DNA from 3 places in the Blautia sp. LMAG:89 genome. Region 2 is predicted to be linked to each of the others. Evidence: riboswitches for the same ligand, from Rfam matches in the RefSeq annotation. Region 2 holds a riboswitch; each other region holds the start of a gene.
The links. Region 2 has a riboswitch for cobalamin ahead of CCC70_RS05475 (sirohydrochlorin cobaltochelatase). Riboswitches for the same ligand answer to the same signal wherever they lie in the genome.
Positions count from the first base shown of each region.

Region 1: linked by a shared signal. The riboswitch ahead of nikB (nickel ABC transporter permease) and the one ahead of CCC70_RS05475 (sirohydrochlorin cobaltochelatase) in region 2 are both predicted to bind cobalamin.
Region 3: linked by a shared signal. The riboswitch ahead of CCC70_RS00350 (ABC transporter permease) and the one ahead of CCC70_RS05475 (sirohydrochlorin cobaltochelatase) in region 2 are both predicted to bind cobalamin.

Region 1 covers NZ_NANC01000012.1:209,860-217,257, forward strand. The annotation lists gene CCC70_RS14175 (ABC transporter substrate-binding protein) at 1-50, opposite strand, end outside; gene nikC (nickel transporter permease) at 109-939, opposite strand; gene nikB (nickel ABC transporter permease) at 940-1,878, opposite strand; cobalamin riboswitch at 2,062-2,250, opposite strand; gene CCC70_RS14190 (M14 family metallopeptidase) at 2,536-3,495, opposite strand; gene hisIE (bifunctional phosphoribosyl-AMP cyclohydrolase/phosphoribosyl-ATP diphosphatase HisIE) at 3,667-4,947, opposite strand; gene hisB (imidazoleglycerol-phosphate dehydratase HisB) at 4,966-5,553, opposite strand; gene hisD (histidinol dehydrogenase) at 5,553-6,863, opposite strand; gene hisG (ATP phosphoribosyltransferase) at 6,914-7,398, opposite strand, start outside.
Region 2 covers NZ_NANC01000004.1:306,045-313,442, reverse strand. The annotation lists gene CCC70_RS05485 (DNA internalization-related competence protein ComEC/Rec2) at 1-1,726, shown strand, start outside; gene CCC70_RS05480 (NAD(P)/FAD-dependent oxidoreductase) at 1,847-3,226, shown strand; cobalamin riboswitch at 3,546-3,720, shown strand; gene CCC70_RS05475 (sirohydrochlorin cobaltochelatase) at 3,883-5,175, shown strand; gene CCC70_RS05470 (hypothetical protein) at 5,297-6,196, shown strand; gene CCC70_RS05465 (ABC transporter substrate-binding protein) at 6,193-7,338, shown strand.
Region 3 covers NZ_NANC01000003.1:12,741-20,138, forward strand. The annotation lists gene CCC70_RS00335 (ABC transporter ATP-binding protein) at 1-833, shown strand, start outside; gene CCC70_RS00340 (ABC-2 transporter permease) at 830-1,504, shown strand; gene CCC70_RS00345 (MATE family efflux transporter) at 1,659-3,017, shown strand; cobalamin riboswitch at 3,165-3,338, shown strand; gene CCC70_RS00350 (ABC transporter permease) at 3,475-4,404, shown strand; gene nikC (nickel transporter permease) at 4,420-5,283, shown strand; gene CCC70_RS00360 (ABC transporter ATP-binding protein) at 5,264-6,055, shown strand; gene CCC70_RS00365 (oligopeptide/dipeptide ABC transporter ATP-binding protein) at 6,065-7,003, shown strand; gene CCC70_RS00370 (nickel ABC transporter substrate-binding protein) at 7,033-7,398, shown strand, end outside.

The sequences.
Region 1 (7,398 bases), on a different contig from region 2:
ATACATGCAAGTGTAGCAGCCAGCACTTTTTTAACTACATTATTTCTCATTTCATCCTCCTAAAGATAATATACTGATTATATGGTGTTGGTTTGTTACAGAGTTGTTTTATTGATCCTGGCGCGGATCCAGTACATCACGGATGCTGTCTCCAAGCATGTTGAAAACAACAACACAGATCACGATAGCGATACCAGGGTAGATCATAAGCCATGGCGCCTTTGCCATGTAGGTTCTTCCTTCATTCAGCATTAGTCCCCACTCCGGTGTCGGCGCAGTTGCACCAAATCCCAGGAATGAAAGGGAAGCCAGCTCCAGCATCATAGTTCCGATATCTGCTGCCGCAGTTACCACCATCTGGGTTACCATGTTGGGAAGAATGTGTACAAGAAGAATTTTCCAGGTCTTTGTTCCGTTTACTATAGCTGCCTCTATGTAAAGACTCTTCTTGACTTTCAAGACCATACTTCGTGCAAGACGGGCATATTTTGTCCAACTTACAGCCGCAATGGAGATAACGGCATTGACCAGGTTTGGTCCAAGCATACCGGCAATGGCAATGGCCAGTACAAGCCCAGGGAAGGAAATCATCATATCTGCGATACGCATGATCACTGCATCCACAACGCCGCCGAAATATCCGGCAATAACTCCTAAAAATGTACCGATGACAAAGATCACCGCAACCAGACATAAGGTCATGATCAGAGAGGTTCTTGTTCCGAAGATAACACGGGAAAGAAGATCTCGTCCAAGCTTATCCGTTCCGAACGGATGAGCGGAGCTTGGCTCCTGCAGTGATTCGGTCATAACTGCATCCAGTGGATCATATGGTGAGAGCTGCGGCGCAAAGATCGCAATTCCGATCACTACGAGACCCAGAATGAAGAAAAGAGTGAACTGTTTATTTTCTTTGAATGTTCGTAATACCTTTTTCAATTATCTATCCTCCTTAAGTCTTGGATCGAGATAAGTATAGGACAGATCCACAAGCAGGTTGATGCACATGTACAGGATCGCGATCCAGAGTACATAGCCCTGTACAAGAGGATAGTCACGACAGGAAATCGCCTTTACTGCCATATTTCCCATTCCAGGCCAGTTGTAAATGATCTCTACAACTGCAGTACCTCCCAGAAGACTTCCAAGGGAAAGCCCCAGCAGCGTTACCAGCGGAAGCATAACATTAGGAAGAACGTGTTTCCAGAGAATGACGCTTTCCTTAATTCCACGCATTCTTGCACCTGTGACATAATCCTGGTGAAGTTCCTCCAGTACTGCACTTCTTACCTGTCTGGTATATTTTGCAGACATAGCAAGTGCAAGAGTCAGCGCCGGGAGGATCATGGATTTAAAATCCGTACTGCCCCCGGCAACATTGATCCAGCGAAGCTGAACACCAAAGATGCTGAGAAGGATCAGGCCCAGCCAGAAGCTTGGAACAGATACTCCCACAAAGGTAATTCCTCTCACAAAATAATCCGGGAATTTGTTCTGATATACAGCGGCCAAGATTCCAAGCGGTATGGAAATAATGACCATCATCAGAAGTGCCAGCAACGACATCCTCAGCGTCGGCCAGAAACAGGATACCAGTTTATCTGTTACCGGCATTTTGAAAGAATAGGACTGTCCCATATCTCCTGTAACAACACCCTTCAGCCAGGAACCATACTGCACGAGAAATGGCTGATCAAGGCCAAGCTCATGTCTTGTCTGTTCCAGAAGCTCTGGTGTAGGAAGATTACCACACTCTGTCAGCATGATCTCCGCAGGATCACCAGGTGACAGGTAGGTCAGTCCAAATGTGAAAAAGCTGATTCCAAATAATACAATGATGATTTGGAGAAATCTTTTTCCTACTTGTTTCTTTGTCACGTTTTACTCCTTTCCTCATTTGATGCGATTTTAACATTGCCGTTTTAATTGAGTTAGATAAAAGAAACTATTGGATTCTTAATATGCAGAACATGCATGGAATTTTAGAAATTTGCACGAAAAAAGCCCGTGACGAAATACGGGCACACAAAATAAATATGCTTCCTATCTTCCGTAAGAATCATTTTAAAACAATTGCAAGCAGGTCTCCTGACTTAGGATCCTTACCCTCAAACACCTTCCCGGTCTATTTCTCACGCACTCGACCAGTGGTACTTTGTCTGAGGATTCCCCCTTACAGTGACGGGATCGTACCGGATTTACACCGGTTTCCCTATTAATCCTCTCAGAACTTACAACGGCTGATGTGAAAATCAGCAAATGCTGTTAAATTACTGCAACATTATATGATAAAACTATAGTTTATGTCTATGGAAAAATGTTATATTTTTAGAAAACTCATAAATTTTGTTAAAGATGCTTGAATTGTATATATCCCCCATGGGGGATATGACAATTGGATTTATCTGATCTGCTAAAAAAAACACGGATTTTACCTCGCTGTTTTTACAAATAGAATAGCAAATGGTAAAACCCGGTTTTCTTACTGTTTCAATATGATTTCAGACAGAAGCGTTCTGAAAAGGTTGTTTACTATCAGGTCAGAGTCTCCGTGATCGCTGCATATGCGATCATTGGTCCGTCTTCAATAATGTTCAGACTGGCTGTTTGATAAAGTACGACTCCGTTTTCAGTTGCAATAGATGTGTAAAGTAAATTTCCATAGTAATCTCTCAGTTCACCTAATTCTTCTCCCTTAAAGAAGTACTCTCCAGGCTTCTTGGATGGATACCAGCATCCTGTATACGGCGCATATTCATAGACTACATTTTCAAGAAGCATCTGACGGTAATGCTTCAGACCATGACACGCCTTTCCCTGGAGATGAAAAACAAGGTGACGGACGTCTCTTTTATCCTGTTCTACTTCCTCCCAGGTCCAGTAGCTGTGTCCGCCTCTTTCGATAAGAATACTTGGAATTCCAAGAGAAGAAGCATAATTGTAGGCGCCACCTGTGGCAGTTGTGGAACGGACTACATATTTTACGCCGATATGCCGTGCCATATGTAATGACTTCTCTGCTGTCTTTTCATCTACAACCCCTACATAATAAACATAGGGATGAAGCTGTTCGAACCCATCTCCACTATGTAGGTCGATATAATAATCTGCTATAGAAAAAAGTTTCGTCACTATAGTATAGGCAATACGATCTGCAGCTGTTCCCTCAGGATCTCCGGGAAAAACGCGGTTCAGGTTCTTGCCATCCTCATAGACCAGACTCATGGTGCGATGCTCAAAGCCGCTGACATTGACCAGTGGAACGATGATCACATTTCCCTTCAGTTCTTCCGGTTGAAATTCTTTTGCAAGTTCCATTGCCGCCTGGATTCCTACATACTCCGCACTGTGTATTCCTGCTGTGATCAGTATCGTCGGTCCGTCTTTCACTCCGCATATCACAGTTGCCGGCATTGCTATGCCGTATCCTGTGATCTTAATTTTTCCCTGTGCTTTCTCTCCTTTTTCAATCACCCAGTCATCAATTTTGATCATTGGTTGTTTCCCTTTTCCTTTTTTATATTTCCGCACTTTTGACGATAAGTATATCATGCCTAACCGAAATTGTACATATTCTTTTAAGATTCCGGGAAAACAGAAAAAAGCTTTCGTAACCGTTCATTCTGATCCGACGTACAAAAACTTTTTTCCTGAATGATATATAATTTATCTTTTTACCAATTCTTTGGTGATTTCTTCCCAGCTGACTCCTTTTTCCACCATGAGTACCATCATATGATAAAGAAAATCTGAAATTTCGTATTTAATCTCTTCTTTATCCGGATTTTTGGCTGCAATGACGATCTCTGTGCATTCTTCACCGACTTTTTTCAAAATCTTGTCGATTCCTTTATCAAAAAGATAATTGGTATAGGAACCTTCCTTTGGATGTTCTTTTCGGTCAGTGATCACATCATACACATTCTGGAACACGTGAAGTGGGTTGGTATCATCGTACTCTTTTTTCATCAGCGGTTTGAAGAAACAGGTACGGTTTCCTGTATGGCAGGCTGCGCCAACCTGCTCCACTTTGGCAAGGATCGTATCATTATCACAGTCAATAGTAAGAGACTTTACATACTGTACGTGTCCGGATGTCAGACCTTTGGTCCAGAGCTCATTCCGGCTGCGACTCCAGTATGTCATTTTTCCAAGCTTCAATGTTGTGTTAAAAGCAAGCTCATTCATATAGGCCAGCATCAGTACTTCATCCGTCCGGTAATCCTGGACAATAACCGGAACCATTCCATCACTGTTTAATTTAAAGTCCGACCATGCAATATTACTTTTATATGTGTTTACCGGAATTCCGGCTTCTTCGCAGGTTTCCTTAAATGTATGCAGATCATTTTCAAGACTGCTTACATAAGCACCGCAAAGTCCGGACACAGCTGGTTCTCCTAAAAGCTCCAAAACGTTCTCAGATCTGTTTTCATCGGTATGAAGAACAATGGAAATCTGAGAAATCTCTGCAATTTCATTTTCGACAGTGTCCAAAGCCAGAACAGTGTCTGCATATGTTTCGATCAGATCCTGATTTTCTGTGAATTCTCTCAGATCAGAGATGCTGATCATCATACGCTCTTTTCCAAAGCGCCGGGATACTTCTTCCAGAAGCTTGATATTATTCTCTTTCGAAAAATTCAGTACAACTTTGGCACATCCCGCATAGATCAGCTTTTTTACATCTTCCATACGTTTGATATTTCCCGCTGCGATCACCGGGATCTCAGATACCTGACAGATATCACGGATTTTTCCGATCGCACGGTCATGCTCTGCATCTGCAGAAGAAAAGTCAAATACCAGAAGCTCATCTGCCCCATTGTCACCGTAAAATTTTGCAAGTGTTTCTACATTTCCGTCTCCGAAAAGATTTCTCTGTCCAAATCCTGTTACCGCCTTTTCTGAATGAAGATAAAGGCATGGGATCAACTGTTTGTTCATAAGTGGTCTCCTTCTGTATCAGAGGCTTCCCTTGGTAGAAAGCACGTCTGTGATCCGGGAATCGTACTGTGTTGCTGCATCAAGGGCTTTCGCAAAGCTTTTAAACATGGCCTCTGCCACATGATGGCTGTTTCCTCCGGAAAGAACCTTGATGTGAAGATTCATTGCTGCGGAATAGGATACTGCATAAAAGAATTCCTTTACCATCTCTGTAGCCATATCTCCTATTTTTTCCGTAGAAAACTCTGCATCCCATCCAAGATAAGGTCTTCCGGAAAGATCTACTGCGCAGAGCACAAGCACTTCATCCATAGGAAGGATACAGCTGCCGTAACGTTTGATCCCTTTTTTGTCGCCAACTGCCTCACGGATAGCATTTCCAAGGACGATCCCTGTATCTTCAATGGTGTGATGATCATCTACATTCAGATCACCGTGGACTCTCAGCGTAAGATCATACAGTCCATGGCGCGTAAAACCGTCCAGCATATGGTCAAAAAAGCCAATACCTGTATCAATATCGGAACTTCCTGTTCCATCAATATTCAGCTGCAGACGTATCTGCGTTTCTTTTGTGTTTCTTTCGATCAGTGCTTCTCTTGCCATTATTCGTTCTCCTTGTCCTCTTCCTCAAAACGGACTGCAATGGAATTTGCGTGTGCAGTCAGCTGTTCCGATGTGGCAAACTGGATGATGTCCTTGTGGATCTTTCGGAGTGCTTCCCTGGAATAATATACAATACTGGATTTTTTGATAAAATCATCTACAGAAAGTGCGGAGAAAAATTTGGCAGTTCCATTGGTAGGAAGTACATGGTTTGGTCCTGCAAAATAATCTCCAAGGGGTTCAGAGCTGTGCTCTCCGATAAAGATCGCACCTGCATTTCGTACCTTCATCATATCTTCAAAAGGATTCTTTGTGACGATCTCCATATGTTCAGAAGCAATTTCATTGGCAGCCTCAATGGCCTCGTCCATATCTTCTGCGATCAGGATATAACCAAAGTTCTCCAGGGATTTCTCAATAATGGATTTTCTGGAAAGTACCTCAACAAAACCTCTGACTTCTTTATCTACCTGATCTGCAAATTCCTCATTTGTTGTGATCAGGATCGCAGATGCCATCTCATCATGTTCTGCCTGAGAAAGAAGATCTGCTGCAATATAACGAGGATTTGCAGTCTCATCTGCAAGAACGAGGATCTCGCTTGGACCGGCAATAGAATCAATGCTTACGTATCCATAAACTGCCTTTTTTGCAAGCGCAACAAAAATATTTCCGGGTCCTACGATCTTGTCAACCTTTGGAATACTCTCGGTTCCATATGCAAGTGCTCCGATGGCCTGTGCACCACCCACTTTATAGATTTCATCTGCTCCGGCTTCGTTGGCAGCAACAAGTGTGCTTGGATTTACTTTTCCGTCTTTTCCAGGAGGTGTTGTCATTACAATACGGTCAACACCGGCAACTTTTGCAGGAACGATATTCATAAGCACGGAAGACGGATATACAGCCTTTCCACCGGGAACGTAAACACCTACACAGTTCAGAGCAGTTACCTTCTGACCAAGCATGGTTCCGTCTGTTGTGCTTGTGAACCAGCTGTTCTGAAGCTGCTTTTCGTGATAGCTGCGGATATTCACCAATGCTTTTTTGATCACATCGATCAGGGAAGGATCTACCAGCTTGTATGCTTCCTCGATCTCCTCAGGGGTTACACGGATCGTATCCTTTGTCACTTCGACTTTATCAAATTCTCTGGTAAATGCAAATAACGCGGTATCTCCCTCTGCTTTTACTTTGGCAAGGATATTTGCTACTGCATCCTCGTATTTTCCATAATTATTAGGGCTTCTTTTTAAGAGAGTTTCCAGAATATCTTTTGTAGATTCTTTGGTGAGTTTTACCTTACGCATAATAAATTCTGCCTTCTTTCTGTATTTTGGAGGTTCATCTGTTATTCAGTTTATTTGATCACACCTCGAAGTTCTGTGATCAGTTTGCGGATCCGTTCATCTTCCATTTTCATGCTGACCTGATTGACTACCATACGTGCAGAGAGCGGGCAGACTTCTTCCAGCACCTTCAGGCCATTCTCGCGAAGGGTGCTTCCGGTTTCCACGATATCCACGATAACCTCGGAAAGTCCTACGATCGGTGCAAGCTCGATGGAACCGTTCAGCTTAATGATCTCCACAGTCTGATGCTTTTTGTTATAGAAGTAATCCTTTGCAATATTTGGATATTTTGTAGCTACACGGATCAGCTGATTGTTATTCAGGACTTCTCTGGCGCTTTCAGGACCGCATACGCACATGCGGCATGCTCCAAATCCAAGATCCATAACCTCATATAGCTTTCTTCCTTCTTCCAGAATGGTATCCTTACCTACGATACCGATATCTGCTGCACCATACTCTACATAAGTCGGCACATCCGGACCTTTTGCAA
Region 2 (7,398 bases):
ACTGGATCCGGAAACACAGATGCGCTATCAGCTGGCCGGGATCATACATATCCTTGCCATCAGCGGACTTCATATCAGTATTCTGGGAATGGGGCTTTACAACCTTCTAAAGAAGATGGGACTGGGAATCTGGCCTGCCGGGATTTTTTCTCTGGGAGTGATGCTGCAGTATGGGATCATGACCGGAGGGAGTGTTTCCACCATGCGTGCAGTAACTATGTTTTTGATCGCCATGGGAGCCAGGATCACCGGACGGATCTATGATATGATGAGTGCTCTTTCCGTAACTGCCATGATGATCCTTGTGGAATCTCCGGCCTATCTCCTGGACAGCGGATTTCTTCTGTCCTTTGGCTGTGTTCTGGGAATGGGGCTCGCTACGGAAAAGATCTGTGCCCTTGCAGGAGCGGAGAAAAAATGGACAAAGGCACTGGTAAGTCCTATAGCTCTTCAGCTTGTGACTCTGCCGGTGATGCTGAAGTTTTTCGGAGAAGTCTCTATTGCCGGATTTATCCTGAATCTGTTGGTGCTTCCAAGTGTGGGGGTAGTGCTGACTGGAGGAATGGCGGCGCTGCTGCTGGGAATTCTCAGTATTCCTGCGGCAAAACTGGTAATCCTGCCGGCAAGGGTACTGCTGCTTTTTTATGAATATCTCTGCAGTCTGGCAGGAAAATCAGGATGGAGTACCTGGATCGGAGGGGAGCCGGAAATATGGCAGATCCTGGTATATTATGGCTTTTTGATCATAGTCCTGTTTATGGGACAGTATATAAAAGAACAGCTCCGGAAGAAAAAAGCAGTCAGTGAGGAAACGGAGCTAGCAGAGGAGCAGGCGGAAGCAGGTTGCCGGAAGCTATATGCTATCCGGATAACAGCCGGTATTTTTCTGGCAGTCGGAATCCTGATACTGGGATATCATCCGGCAGGAAGTCTGAAGGTGATCTGCCTGGATGTAGGACAAGGGGACGGTATTCTTGTGGAGACCCCGGAGGATCACCATTTTCTGATCGACGGAGGAAGCAGCAGCCAGTCGGAGCTTGGAAGATACTGCCTTTTGCCGGCATTGAAAAGTCAGGGGATTTCCTGGCTGGATGGGATTTTTATTTCTCATACAGATCAGGATCACATCAACGGTGTGAAGGAACTTCTGGAATATATGGGAAAAGGTCTTACAACCATCCGGGCCGGATATCTGATCCTGCCTGCCTGGGCGGAAAGACCAGATGCGTGGAGGGAGCTTGCAGAGGCAGCAAAAACAGCCGGAGTTAAGGTCATGACAGCAGGAAAAGGGGATGAATTGCCTTGCGGCAAAGTATCTTTTTCTGTTCTGTGGCCGGAGAAAAATGCCACAGGAAAAGATGTGAATGAGGAAGCTATGGTGATGGAGTTGTCTTTTGGAGATTTTCAGATGCTTTTTACCGGAGATATCGGTGCAGATACGGAGAAAAAGCTTCTGGCAGCCGGGGGGCTTGAGGATGTTGACTGTCTGAAGGTGGGACATCACGGTTCCCGTTATTCTACCACAGAAGCATTTCTTGAGAAAATAAAGCCGGAAGTGGCGATCATTTCCTGTTCGCTCACCAACACCTACGGACATCCGTCACCGGAAACCGTAGAGCGGCTTAAAGAGGCCGGAAGTCAGGTGGAATACACCATGAAAAACGGTGCTATTACCGTGGAAACAGATGGAAAAAAGCTTAAGATCGGAAGGTTCCGGAAGGATTGAGTTTTTTTTCAAAAATCGAAAAAAACGATGACTTTTGAACATGTTTGTTGTAAAATAGACAGGGTTTGTGCAAAAACAAAATACTGAAAATGTGCAATACAAGATAAGGAGTTTTTATTTATGAAATATGACGTACTGATCGTAGGAGCAGGTCCCGGTGGAATCTTTGCGGCCTATGAACTGATGAATAATGATCCGGAGAAAAAGATTGCGGTTTTTGAAGCTGGTCATCCTCTGGAAAAAAGAAAATGTCCCATCGACGGAAAGAAAGTAAAATCCTGTATCCATTGCAAAACCTGTGCGATCATGAAGGGATTTGGCGGTGCAGGCGCTTTCTCCGACGGGAAATATAATATCACCAATCAGTTTGGCGGAACTCTGTACCAGCATATCGGCAAGGATACAGCCACAGAGCTGATGGAATATGTAGATAAACTGAACCTGATGCATGGCGGTGAGGGAACCAAACTTTATTCTACCACAAACAGCGAGATTCGTAAGCTCTGCCTTCAGAACGGCCTGCATCTTCTGGATGCATCAGTCCGCCATCTGGGAACAGATATCAACTATGTGGTACTTCAGAACCTCTATGAAAAAATGAAAGACCATGTGGACTTCTATTTTGACGCATCTGTTGACAAAGTAGAAAAAACTGAAGACGGTTATGCAGTTTTTGTAGGAGATGAGCGTTACGAGGGAACTTACTGTATCATCTCCGCAGGACGAAGCGGAAGTAAATGGATGGAGACGGTATGTACAGAGCTTAAGATCCCGACTCTTTCCAACCGTGTGGACATTGGAGTCCGTGTGGAGCTTCCGGCGGAGGTTTTCAGCCGTCTGACAGATGAGCTTTATGAGAGCAAGATCGTTTACAGAACTGAGAAGTTTGAGGATATGGTTCGTACCTTCTGCATGAACCCGCGAGGTGTTGTCGTGAATGAAAATACCAACGGTATTATCACAGTAAACGGTCACAGCTACGAAGATCCGGCAAAGCATACCAACAATACAAACTTTGCCCTTCTGGTATCCAAGCATTTCTCAGAGCCGTTCCATGACAGCAACGGATACGGTGAGAGCATTGCAAGACTTTCCAATATGCTTGGCGGTGGTGTTATGGTACAGCGGTTTGGAGATCTGATTCGCGGAAGACGAAGCACAAAAGCCCGTATTGAGGAAAGTTTCGTAACACCTACACTTTCTGCGACACCGGGAGATTTAAGCCTTGTTATGCCGAAACGTATCCTGGATGGCATCATCGAGATGATCTATGCCCTGGACAAGATCGCACCGGGAACAGCGGATGACGATACTTTGCTTTACGGCGTGGAGGTTAAATTCTACAACATGGAGGTTGAGATCGACGAAAATCTGGAAACCTGCCACAAGGGTCTCTTTGTTATCGGAGACTGCAGCGGTGTGACACACTCTCTTTCCCATGCATCTGCCAGCGGAATCTACGTAGCCAGATACCTGGAGCAGGAGTATTTTAACAGATAAACTGCAAAGCAGTTTATCTGTTATGAGCAAGTAGCAAAGCGGATTGCGAATATCCAGTGTAAGACAGTCCTTTTCTGATATCAGAGTGATGACAGAAAGGGGCTGTTTTTTATGCAGGATGTGCATGAATATTGGAGAAAATATTCTGATAATAACTGACAGATACAGGGAGAAAACCGGTTACTGTTCACTGGTAATATTTCGCGAGGTGTTTTTTGTGAGCGAAGATCACAGAAAACCGTGAATCGTCTGACATCAATCTTGACAAATATGTGAGTTTGTGGTAAAAGTTAGATAACCAGATAAAAGAAAATATGTGCAAATGTTATAATGATAAGGTTGCATCCAGTCGGATGTGCAAAAGAGAATCCGGTGAGAATCCGGAACGATACCGTCACTGTGAAAGGGGAGCTGCTTTTATAACCACTGGGAGACCGGGAAGGGAAAGCAGCGTGGAACCAAGTCAGGAGAACTGCCTTATTGTGAGATCCAGGGATTCGCGGTTTACGAATCGGTATTCTCCATAACAATACAGAACTTCTTTTTATGTATTTGTATTGCGCAGAGAATCATGTGTGAGCAGGCGGCCGCAGAGAGCTGCTGTTTTTTTGTACATATCAGTATTCTGGAAATACATGAAAAGAGGACAATAAGAAATGAAAAGAAAAACAATGTTAGCTCTGATGCTCGCAGTTTCCATGACATGCTCTATGGGGGCAGCTACAACAGCAATGGCAGCAGAGGATTCTGCTACAGAAGAGAACGCTGAGGCAGCTGATACCACAGAGGCTTCTGATGCAGATCAGGAAGCAGCAGATAATGTAGCAGCTCTGATCGACAAGATCTATGTACAGGAAAGAAACGACACAACAGATGAGGACTGCAAGGCAGCCAAAGAAGCATGGGATGCTCTGACAGATGCTCAGAAAGAGCTGGTAGAGGGTGAGAATGCAGATCCGGATTATTTCGGACGTGACACAGGAGATGCTTCCAAGGACGATCCGCGTAACCAGGATGAGATCGGTGAGAATGAACTTCTTGTTGTAAGCTTTGGTACTTCCTTCAATGACAGCCGTGCAGAGGATGTCAAGGGAATCGAGGATGCTCTTGCAGAAGCTTATCCGGACTGGTCTGTAAGAAGAGCATTTACAGCACAGATCATCATCAACCATGTAGAGGCAAGAGATGATGAAGTGATCGATAACATGCAGCAGGCTCTTGACCGTGCAGTAGAGAATGGTGTTAAGAATCTGGTTGTACAGCCTACCCATCTGATGCATGGTGCTGAGTACGATGAGATGACAGAAGCGATCAATGGCTATAAAGATAAATTCGAGTCTGTAGCTATCGCAGAGCCAATGCTCGGTGAGGTTGGAGACGATGCAACTGTGATCAATGATGACAAGAAAGCCGTTGCTCAGGCGATCACAGATACGGCTTGCAAAGAGGCCGGATTTGACAGCATGGATGCAGCAGCTGAGGCTGGCACAGCATTCGTATTCATGGGACATGGAACATCCCATACAGCTAATATTACATACGATCAGATGCAGACACAGATGGAAAATCTTGGATTGAAGAACGCATTCATCGGTACTGTAGAAGGTAAGCCGGAAGATACAGCCTGCGACAAGGTTATCGAGAAAGTAAAAGAAGCAGGATACAAGAACGTTGTTCTTCGTCCGCTGATGGTTGTTGCCGGAGACCATGCAAATAACGATATGGCCGGTGATGATGAGGATTCCTGGAAGAGCCAGTTTGTAGCATCCGGAAACTTCGATAAGGTTGACTGCCAGATCGAGGGTCTTGGAAGAATCGAAGCAGTTGAGAAGCTTTATGTAGAGCATACAAAGGCAGCCATCGATTCTCTGGGAAGCACTGAGGAGTCCGCAGATTCTGATGCAGCAGCAGATACAGAGGCTGATTCTGCTGAGGAGTCCGCAGAATAATAAATATAAAAATATCTGAGTGAGTTCAGATACCTATAAGAAATCAATGTAACTGCCCGGAAAGATCAGGAAGACTGTTTTCCGGGCAGATTGCTGTATCTATGGAAGGGAGAAGATTATCATGAAAAAACGCTATGTAAACTTAATTCTTGCAATGGCAAGTGCATCAGTCCTGGTGCTGGGCTCTGTGCCTGCGATGGCAAAAACAGATGAAACAAAAACAGAGTCCGGTGAGGAAGCAGAAGCTTCCGAAGAAAAGGATACAGATGCAGCCAAAGCAGATACCCTGGAAGATGGCGTTTATACAGCAGAGTTTGAGACAGACAGTAGCATGTTTCATGTAAATGAGGCCAATGACAAAAAAGGAGAGCTCACGGTCAAAGATGGTAAAATGACCATCCACGTAAGTCTGGTTTCCAAGAAGATCGTTAACCTGTTTGCGGGAACTGCCGAGGATGCCCAGAAGGACGGAGCAGAGATCATTGAGCCGACCACAGATACAGTGAAGTACAGCGATGGTTATACAGAAGAAGTTTACGGATTTGATATCCCGGTACCGGCCATTGGTGAGGAATTTAACGTGGCGATCCTGGGAGAAAAAGGCAAATGGTACGACCATAAAGTCAGCGTAAAGGATCCTGTAAAAACCTCTGACGACAAAAAATCCGAAGGGAAAAAAACGGAAGAGCTGAAGCTGGAGGACGGAACCTATGAGACGGATGTAACCCTTACAGGCGGAACAGGAAGAGCATCTGTAGAATCTCCAGCTAAAGTAGAAATCAAGGACAAAGAAGCTACGGCAACCATCATCTGGAGCAGTCCGAATTATGATTACATGATCGTGGACGGCGAAAAATATGAGCCGGTGAACAAAGACGGAAACTCCACATTTGAGATCCCGGTCACAGTCTTTGACGCAGAAATGGAAGTGACTGCAGATACTGTAGCCATGAGTACTCCTCACGAGATTGAGTATACCCTGAATTTTGATTCTTCAAGCATGAAAAAGGAAGAAAAATGAAAAAAATAATTTCATACATATTTCTGACGCTGACCCTGATCCTGGGATGTGCTTTTGCAGTGCAGGCAGCAGAGACAGAACATAAGCCTGCGGATATTCCAGGCCTTACCTTTGACCACAGTATGGAGCTTTCCTACGCAAAGGAATTTAATGTGGATTACTACAACGATGGCTATGCGCTGCTCACCATTGATCAGGAAGGACAGTTTCTTGTAGTTCCCGAAGGCAAGAAAGCACCGGAGGGGCTGAATCCTGACATTGCGGTTCTGCAGCAGCCCATAAACAATATCTATCTGGTAGCAACCTCGGCCATGGATCTTTTCCGCGCTATCGACGGGATTGACAGCATCAAGCTTTCCGGAACCAAGGAAGACGGATGGTATATCCAGGAAGCAAAGGACGCCATGGAACAGAAAAAGATGATCTATGCCGGCAAGTACAATGCTCCGGATTACGAGCTGATCTTGAACGAGGGCTGTGACCTTGCCATTGAATCCACCATGATCCATCACAATCCGGAGGTACAGGAGAAGCTGGAGCAGTTCGGGATCCCTGTAATGGTAGAGCGTTCCAGCTATGAGAGTCATCCTCTTGGAAGGACCGAGTGGATGAAGCTTTACGCAGTTCTTCTGGGAAAAGAAGATGTAGCAGAAAAGGTTTTCAAAGAGCAGACGGACAAGCTGGATAAGGTTCTCACAGCAGATAAAACAGACAAGACCGTAGCGTTCTTTTATATCAACTCCGTAGGTGCGGTAAATATAAGAAAAAGCGGCGACTATGTTTCAGAAATGATCTCTCTCGCAGGAGGAAATTATGTTCCGGAGGATACGGGAGTAAATGACAATGCTCTTTCCACCATGAATATGCAGATGGAAGAGTTTTATGCCAAGGCGAAGGATGCAGACTATATCATCTATAACAGTACGATTGACGGGGAACTTAAGACCATTGATGAGCTTCTTTCCAAAAGTAAGCTTCTTGCAGATTTCAAGGCAGTGAAGAACGGAAATGTCTGGTGCACAGGCAAAAATCTCTTCCAGGAAACTACCGGACTTGGAACCATGATCGAGGATATCCACACCATGCTGACTACAGATGATGATTCTCTGGATGATCTGACCTATATGCATAAACTGAAATAAATTCCAGTGTTCGTTTTAACTCCTTTGCCGGTTTCCACCTGTGAGCAGGAAACGAAAGGA
Region 3 (7,398 bases), on a different contig from region 2:
GAGTAAAGAAAAGCTACGGTGAATTTCAGCTAGACTGTTCGTTAAATGTAGAAAAAGGAAGGATCACCGGTCTGGTTGGAGAGAACGGAGCCGGTAAGAGTACTTTGTTCAAGGCAGTGCTCGGACTCATTTCTTATGATGCCGGTGAGATAAAGATTCTGGGAAAAATACCGGAAGAGTTAAGTGAAAAAGAGAAAGAAGAGCTGGGAGTTGTCCTGGCAGAAGCCGGATTCAGTGGATACTTGAAAGGGAAAGATGTTGAGGCAGTCCTTGCCAAATTGTATCCAAAGTTTGAAGCAGAAAAATTTCATCAGATGTGTGAAGAATATCAGATTCCGTTGGATAAATTTATAAAAGAGTACTCAACAGGAATGAAAGCAAAGCTGAATCTGATCATTGCATTGACACATCAGGCAGAATTCCTGATGCTGGATGAGCCGACAGCAGGGCTTGATGTCGGAGCGAGGGAAAGGATGCTGGATATTTTAAGAGAGTATATGGAAGAAGAGCCGGAGAGAAGTATCCTGATCAGTTCACATATTTCTTCGGACTTAGAACATCTGTGTGATGACATTTATGTGATACATAAAGGAAAGATCATACTTCATGAAGCGATGGATACGATTCTTGAAAAATATGCAGTGTTGAAGGTCAGTGAGGAACAATATCAGGCAGTGGATAAAAGGTATCTTTTGAAAGAGAAAAAAGAGTTTTTTGGAGTTGCCTGTCTGACGAACGAGAAGCAGTATTATATAGAAAATTATCCGGAAATCGTAGTAGAGAGCGGATCACTCGATCAGGTGATCCTGATGTTGACAGGAGGCGAAAGATGATGAAAGGAATCAGAGGGCTTTTGGAAAAGGATTTTCGATTGTTTTTTCGGCAGGGTGGTAATCTTTTTTTTGTGTTAGTGTTTGTAGCATTGTTTTTTATACTTACGGGAAAAACGGGAGCTACTTTCATTGCAATATATATCCCATCTGTTCTGGCGATATATTCAGGTAATACGATCAGTTATGATGAAAATGGCCATGGCTACACATATTTATTTTCTTTACCCGTAAATAAAAAAATATATGTCAGAGAAAAATATATTTTTTCCTTTATCATGACAGCATGTGGATGGTGCATTGGAATGATCTGTGCAGGAATTATGGTACTCATAAATCCTGAAGAGGTGTTTGATCTGGAAATGCTGGCAATGGAGTTGATCACATTTTTTGTGTTTCAGGCAATTGCGGGAATCATGATCGCGATCAGGATAAGGTTTGAAGGAGAGAAAGGGCGAATTGTGCTGCCAATCGCAATTTTAATTATTTTTGCGATTTGTTATACAATTAGATCTTTTGTGAAGACTAACTTGGGATTAAAAGAAAGTATTCTGCATATGATAGGGGGGATAGGGGATTTTGAAATCGGGATTGCCCTCATTGTGCTAAGTCTGCTTATATGGTTTGCTTCGTATAAGTATAGTATGAGTGCTATGAAGAAGAAAGAGTTTTAAGATAAGCGTGGTAAAAATGCTCCATTAAAAATAATGATTATATGGATGTAATAGCTACCAAAAATATTATAAAACTTTGTGAAAAAATAGGATTGTGTTTCGTAAGAGTCCCTTGTAAAATAGCGGATAAGGATGAAAAGAAAAGGAGATTCTTATGGGAACCAATGAAAAAGATATGACTGCCGGATCCCCCGGAAAACTGATCATAACTTTTGCCATACCAATGATGCTTGGAAATATTTTTCAGCAGTTTTATACAATGGCAGACACCATGATCGTCGGACAAGTGGTAGGAGTTGAAGCACTGGCGGCAGTAGGTGCCGGAGATTGGCTGGTATGGCTGGTGTTGGGGATCATGACAGGTATCACACAGGGTTTTTCTATTCTTGTATCTCAGTATTATGGAGCAAGGGAAAAGGAAAATCTGAAATGTGCAGTAGCGAAAAGCTATATCATGACAGCATTACTGTCTGTGGTCGTACTCGCAGTAAGTGAAGGTACAGTTTATCATGTTCTTTTATTTTTACAGACACCGGATAATGTCATTGATCTGACAATGCTATATTTGCGGCTGATCTTTGCGGGAATCCCGATCATAGCTGCTTATAATATATTTGCAGCGATCCTTCGGGCACTTGGAAACAGCAGATCTCCGTTGATCGCAATGACAGTGGCAGCAGTGATCAATGTGGGACTGGATCTGTTATTTGTGGCGGTTTTTGGCTGGGGTATAGCCGGAGCAGCAGTGGCAACCGTTATCGCACAGGGATTTTCAGCCTTGTACTGTTTGATCGTATTACGTAAAATCCCGGATATCCGCCTGAAAAAGGAGGATTTTTACAGGCAGCCTTCTATGAGCCTGCGGCTTTTGGAACTGGCGGTTCCTCTTGCGATACAGAATGTGATCATCTCCGTGGGAGGACTTGTGGTACAGTATGTGATCAATGGATTTGGTTTTCTGTTTGTGGCGGGATTTACGGCATCGAACAAGTTGTATGGGGTTTTGGAGATGGCTGCCGTTTCATATGGATATGCTATTACAACCTATGTGGGCCAGAATCTTGGTGCAAAAAAATACCAGAGGATTCGAAAAGGCGTGCGCAGCGGCACTTATATGGCAGTGCTCACTTCGGCTTTCATTTCCGGCATGATGGTACTGTTTGGACGTAATGTACTGTCCCTGTTTGTATCCGGTGAACCGGATCAGACCCGACAGGTATTGGATATAGCATATAAGTATTTGTTTATCATGGCTGTCTTTTTGTGGGTGCTGTATCTGCTGTATGTGTATCGTTCCGCTATCCAGGGCCTGGGTAATACTTTGATTCCGCTTGCCAGCGGCATTGCAGAATTTATAATGCGTGTCAGTGTTGCGCTGCTGCTGCCAAAACTGATCGGTGAAGATGGAATATACTATGCAGAGATCTGTGCATGGAGCAGTGCAGCTGTTTTATTATTCGTAAGTTATATGATCATTATACGGAAATATAAAGAAGTCACCGTTCATACATAATGTTATTTACTTAAGGGATCTATAATAATACAGGCAGAAAATATCCGGGTTTCACTATGAAATGTTCAGGTATTTTATATTTGACAAAAAACTATTTATATAAAAAGAAAAGTATGATATTATAATACTTATTCATTGCAACTATGAAAATTGAATAGTCAGAAGGGTGTACAAAGTACTTAATAAGGAATCTGGTGAAATGCCAGAACAGCCACCGCTACTGTGACAGGGACGAAAACCAAAATATCACTGGAGAGATCCGGGAAGATGGTAAGTAGGAAGAACTGGAGTCAGGAGACTTGCCTTTTTGACAGAAGAATTCTGATTCGGATGGGATACAGAAGGAATAAGCTCTGCTTGAGGTAGAGGTTTGTTTTTTGTGCTGATATGATGCTGGATCATATCAGCTTTTTTTATTTTAACCGAATAAACAGATGAAAAATGAGGAGAGATGAAGATGGGAAAAGTAATTGCAAAGCGTTTTATATTTATGATTCCGGTAGTGCTGGCGGTTACATTTATTATTTTTATGCTGAGTTTTATATCGGCAGGTGATGCTGCCAGAGTGCTGGCGGAGAAAAAATATGAGCATCCGTCACCGGAGCAGGTAGAAGAAGTACGGCATGAGGAAGGACTGGATCAGCCGGTGCTGGTACAATACGGGAAATGGCTGGATCAGGCACTTCATGGCGATTTTGGAAAATCATATTCTACCAGAAAACCGGCTTTTGAGGAATTAAAAAGATATTTTCCACAGACATTTAAACTGGCAGTTACTTCGTTTTTATTGTTGATGATCGTATCAGTCCCTCTCGGAATTTTGTCGGCAATTTATGAAAACAGAGTTCTGGATAAAGTCATTCGCATTTTGTCGTCCCTCAGTGTATCTATGCCGTCTTTCTGGATCGGTCTGATGCTGCTCTATATATTTGGAGTAAAGCTAAAAGTGATTTCCGTGATCGGAGGAGATGCCGGAGGCATCCCGATTCTTGCGGCATTTGCCATGGATATCAGTTTTTTTGGAATTATGACGAGATTGATCCGTACCAATATGATACAGGTGCTGAAGCAGGATTACATACGTGCCAGCAGAGCCAAGGGATTGTCATCTGTAAATGTAATTTTGCGTCATGGTCTGAAAAATATTCTGATTCCTGTGCTGACACGTCTGGTATCAATTGTGATCGGTTTTTTCTGTGGTTCAGCTGTGATAGAAAGTATTTTTTCAATTCAGGGAATCGGAAATCTGGCATTGAAATCCGTGATCTCAAAAGACACTCCGGTGCTGCAATGTTTTATCTTTATTCTGGCTGTTGGCATTGTAGTATTAAATTTTCTTGTGGATATCGCCTATTCTGCGATTGACCGGCGAATCCAGTTAAAGTAAAGGAGAGATCATAGAATGGGAAGCAGAAGAAAGCAGAAAACAGAAAAAAGCATGATCCAGAATCTGTACTGGAAACAGGTATTCCGGTCACCAAAAACAAAAATAGGATTGATGGTGGTCATAATTTTTGCACTGGCAGCTATTTTTGCACCTGTACTGGCGCCACATGATCCACTGCTTGTGGATGTTTCGATAAAATTAAAGAATCCGTCGGCGGCATATCCTTTAGGTACTGATCAGCTGGGACGATGTATTTTATCAAGACTTCTCTGGGGCAGCCGGTATTCACTGAGCTATAGCTTTACGGTGCTTCTGATCACCGTATGTGTCGGGGTGCCGATCGGACTGTTTGCCGGATATGTAGGTGGAAAAATCGATTCCATAATTATGAGGATCATTGATGTATTTATGGCTATGCCGGTCTTTATTGTGGCACTTGCCATTGCAGGAACCGTAGGAGCCAGCGGCGCTCATCTGATTCTGTCCTTATCGGTCGTATCCTGGGCAGAATATGCAAGGCTTGCCCGAGCATTGACACTTCAGGAAAAAAATAAAAATTATATGACCGCACTAAAAGCCGGCGGCTGCGGCCATGCAAGGATCATATTTAGGCATGTATTGAGAAATATCCTGCCATCTGTGATCGCACTGGCAACAATGGAAATCGGTTCGATCATTCTGTCAATTGCCGGTTTTTCCTTTATCGGCCTTGGTGTGCAGGCACCGACACCGGAATGGGGGATCATGCTCAGTGACAGTAGAAGTTATATCCAGACTTATCCAAGACTGATGTTTTATCCGGGCATACTGATCATGATCATTGTTCTGGCATTTAATTATCTGGGGGAGGGAATACAGAATGGAACAACCCAAAAATGATGTCCTAAAGGTAAAAAGACTACATGTGGAGTTTCAGACATCTCACGGAATGGTTCATGCAGTAAAAGATGTCAGCCTGGAAGTAAAACGCGGAAGGATCCATGCTCTGGTGGGAGAAAGTGGAAGCGGCAAGTCAGTTACCTCTCTGACGATCATGAATCTGCTTGCAGGAAATGGAAAGGTGATATCCGGAGATGTGACACTGAACGAAAAGAGTCTTCTGAAGTTATCAGGAAAAGAAAAACGACAGTTATACGGAGACAGGATCGGAATGATCTTTCAGGATCCGACTGCTGCTCTTGATCCGCTTTTTACAGTTGAACAACTGCTTCTGGAAGGACTGAGAAAACATCGCAGAATGAGCAAAAAACAGGCAAGGGAAGCAGCGTTGGAAAGTCTGCGGATGATGAATCTGCGTGATCCGGAAGAACTGATGAAGAAAAAACCTTACGAATTGTCTGGTGGTATGTGCCAACGTGTTATGATCGCCATTGCCATGTCCATGAAACCGGATTATCTGATCGCAGATGAGCCGACGACAGCCTTGGATGTAACCGTACAGAAGCAGATCCTGGAAGAAATCTATCAGCTATCCAGGAAAGAAAATCTGGGCGTGTTATTTATTACGCATGATCTGGGTGTGGTGGCAGAGATCGCAGATGATGTTTCGATCATGAAAGACGGCGAAATAGTGGAAAACGGAACAGTTGAAGAGATCTTTTATCATCCGCAGCATTCATATACAAAAAAACTGTTGGATGCAGTTTTATAGGGGAAAAGTATGAGTACGTTACTAAAGACAGAACATTTAAAAAAATATTATGGCAAGAAAAAAATTGTGAAGGCAGTGGATGATGTAAGTCTGGAAATCCATGCAGGATCATCCATGGCTCTGATCGGTGAAAGTGGAAGTGGTAAAACTACATTCGGAAAGCTGATCGCCGGCTTGGAGAAACCTACAGATGGAAAATTCTGGTTTCAGGGACAGGAAATGCAGGATTTGTCTGAAAAGCAGTTTCGTCCATATCGCAAGAATCTTCAGATGGTCTTTCAAAGCAGTAGCGGGGTATTTGATCCCGGTTATACCATTGGAGAAAATATTTTGGAAATTTTGAAATTACATGAAAAACTGCAAGAGGGTGAGTATGAAGAGCGAGTAAAGGAGGCTTTGATCCAGACGGGGCTTGATCCGGATATCCGCAACCGTTATGTTGGACAGATTTCAGGAGGTCAGTGTCAGAGAGCTAATATTGCGAGAGCATTGGTATTAAGACCGGAGCTTGTGATCTGTGATGAACCGGTATCCAGTCTGGATTATTCCATACGAAAGCAGATCCTGCATCTGTTAAATGAGCTGCAGGAAAAATATGAGATGACCTATTTACTGATCACTCACGATCTGTCCAACGTTCCATATCTCTGCAAAGAGGTGGCTATTATGTATCAGGGACGCGTGGTCGAGTTTATCGATCATACGGACAGCTTAAAGGAGACTGCCGTACATCCTTATACAAAAGATCTGTTTGATTCTATTCCGGTAAAAGAACCGAAAATGCGAAGAATCGGATTGCAGGAAAAGAAAATATTTTCAGATACCATTCCGGAACAGGGCTGCCCATATCAGAACCGGTGCAGAAGATGTACAAATATATGCAGAGAGCATATACCGGAATTGACAGAAATTGAAACAGGACATTTTGCGGCATGTCATATGCTGTAAAATATAAAACAAACAAAGGAGAGGAAGAAATGAAGAAAAGACGTGTAGCAAAATTGATAGCATTGAGCATGGTGGCGGCAACTTTACTGACAGGTGTCAATGTACAGGCAAAAGAGGAAAAAGTAGTTACGGCAATGACATCCATTGATCTGACGCCTGAACTTTGTGACCCTATAAAAAGTGGTCCAGACTTTCGTCTTTATGAAATGATCTATGATCCACTGGTGCGTTATGGAGAAAATGGAGAAATCAAACCGGCATTGGCAGAATCTTGGGATATCAGCGAAGATGGCACAACCTATACGTTCCATTTAAGAAAAGATGTGAAATTCTCGGACGGCACAGATTTTAATGCAGACAATGTGATGTGGAATTATAACAGATGGGTGGAACAG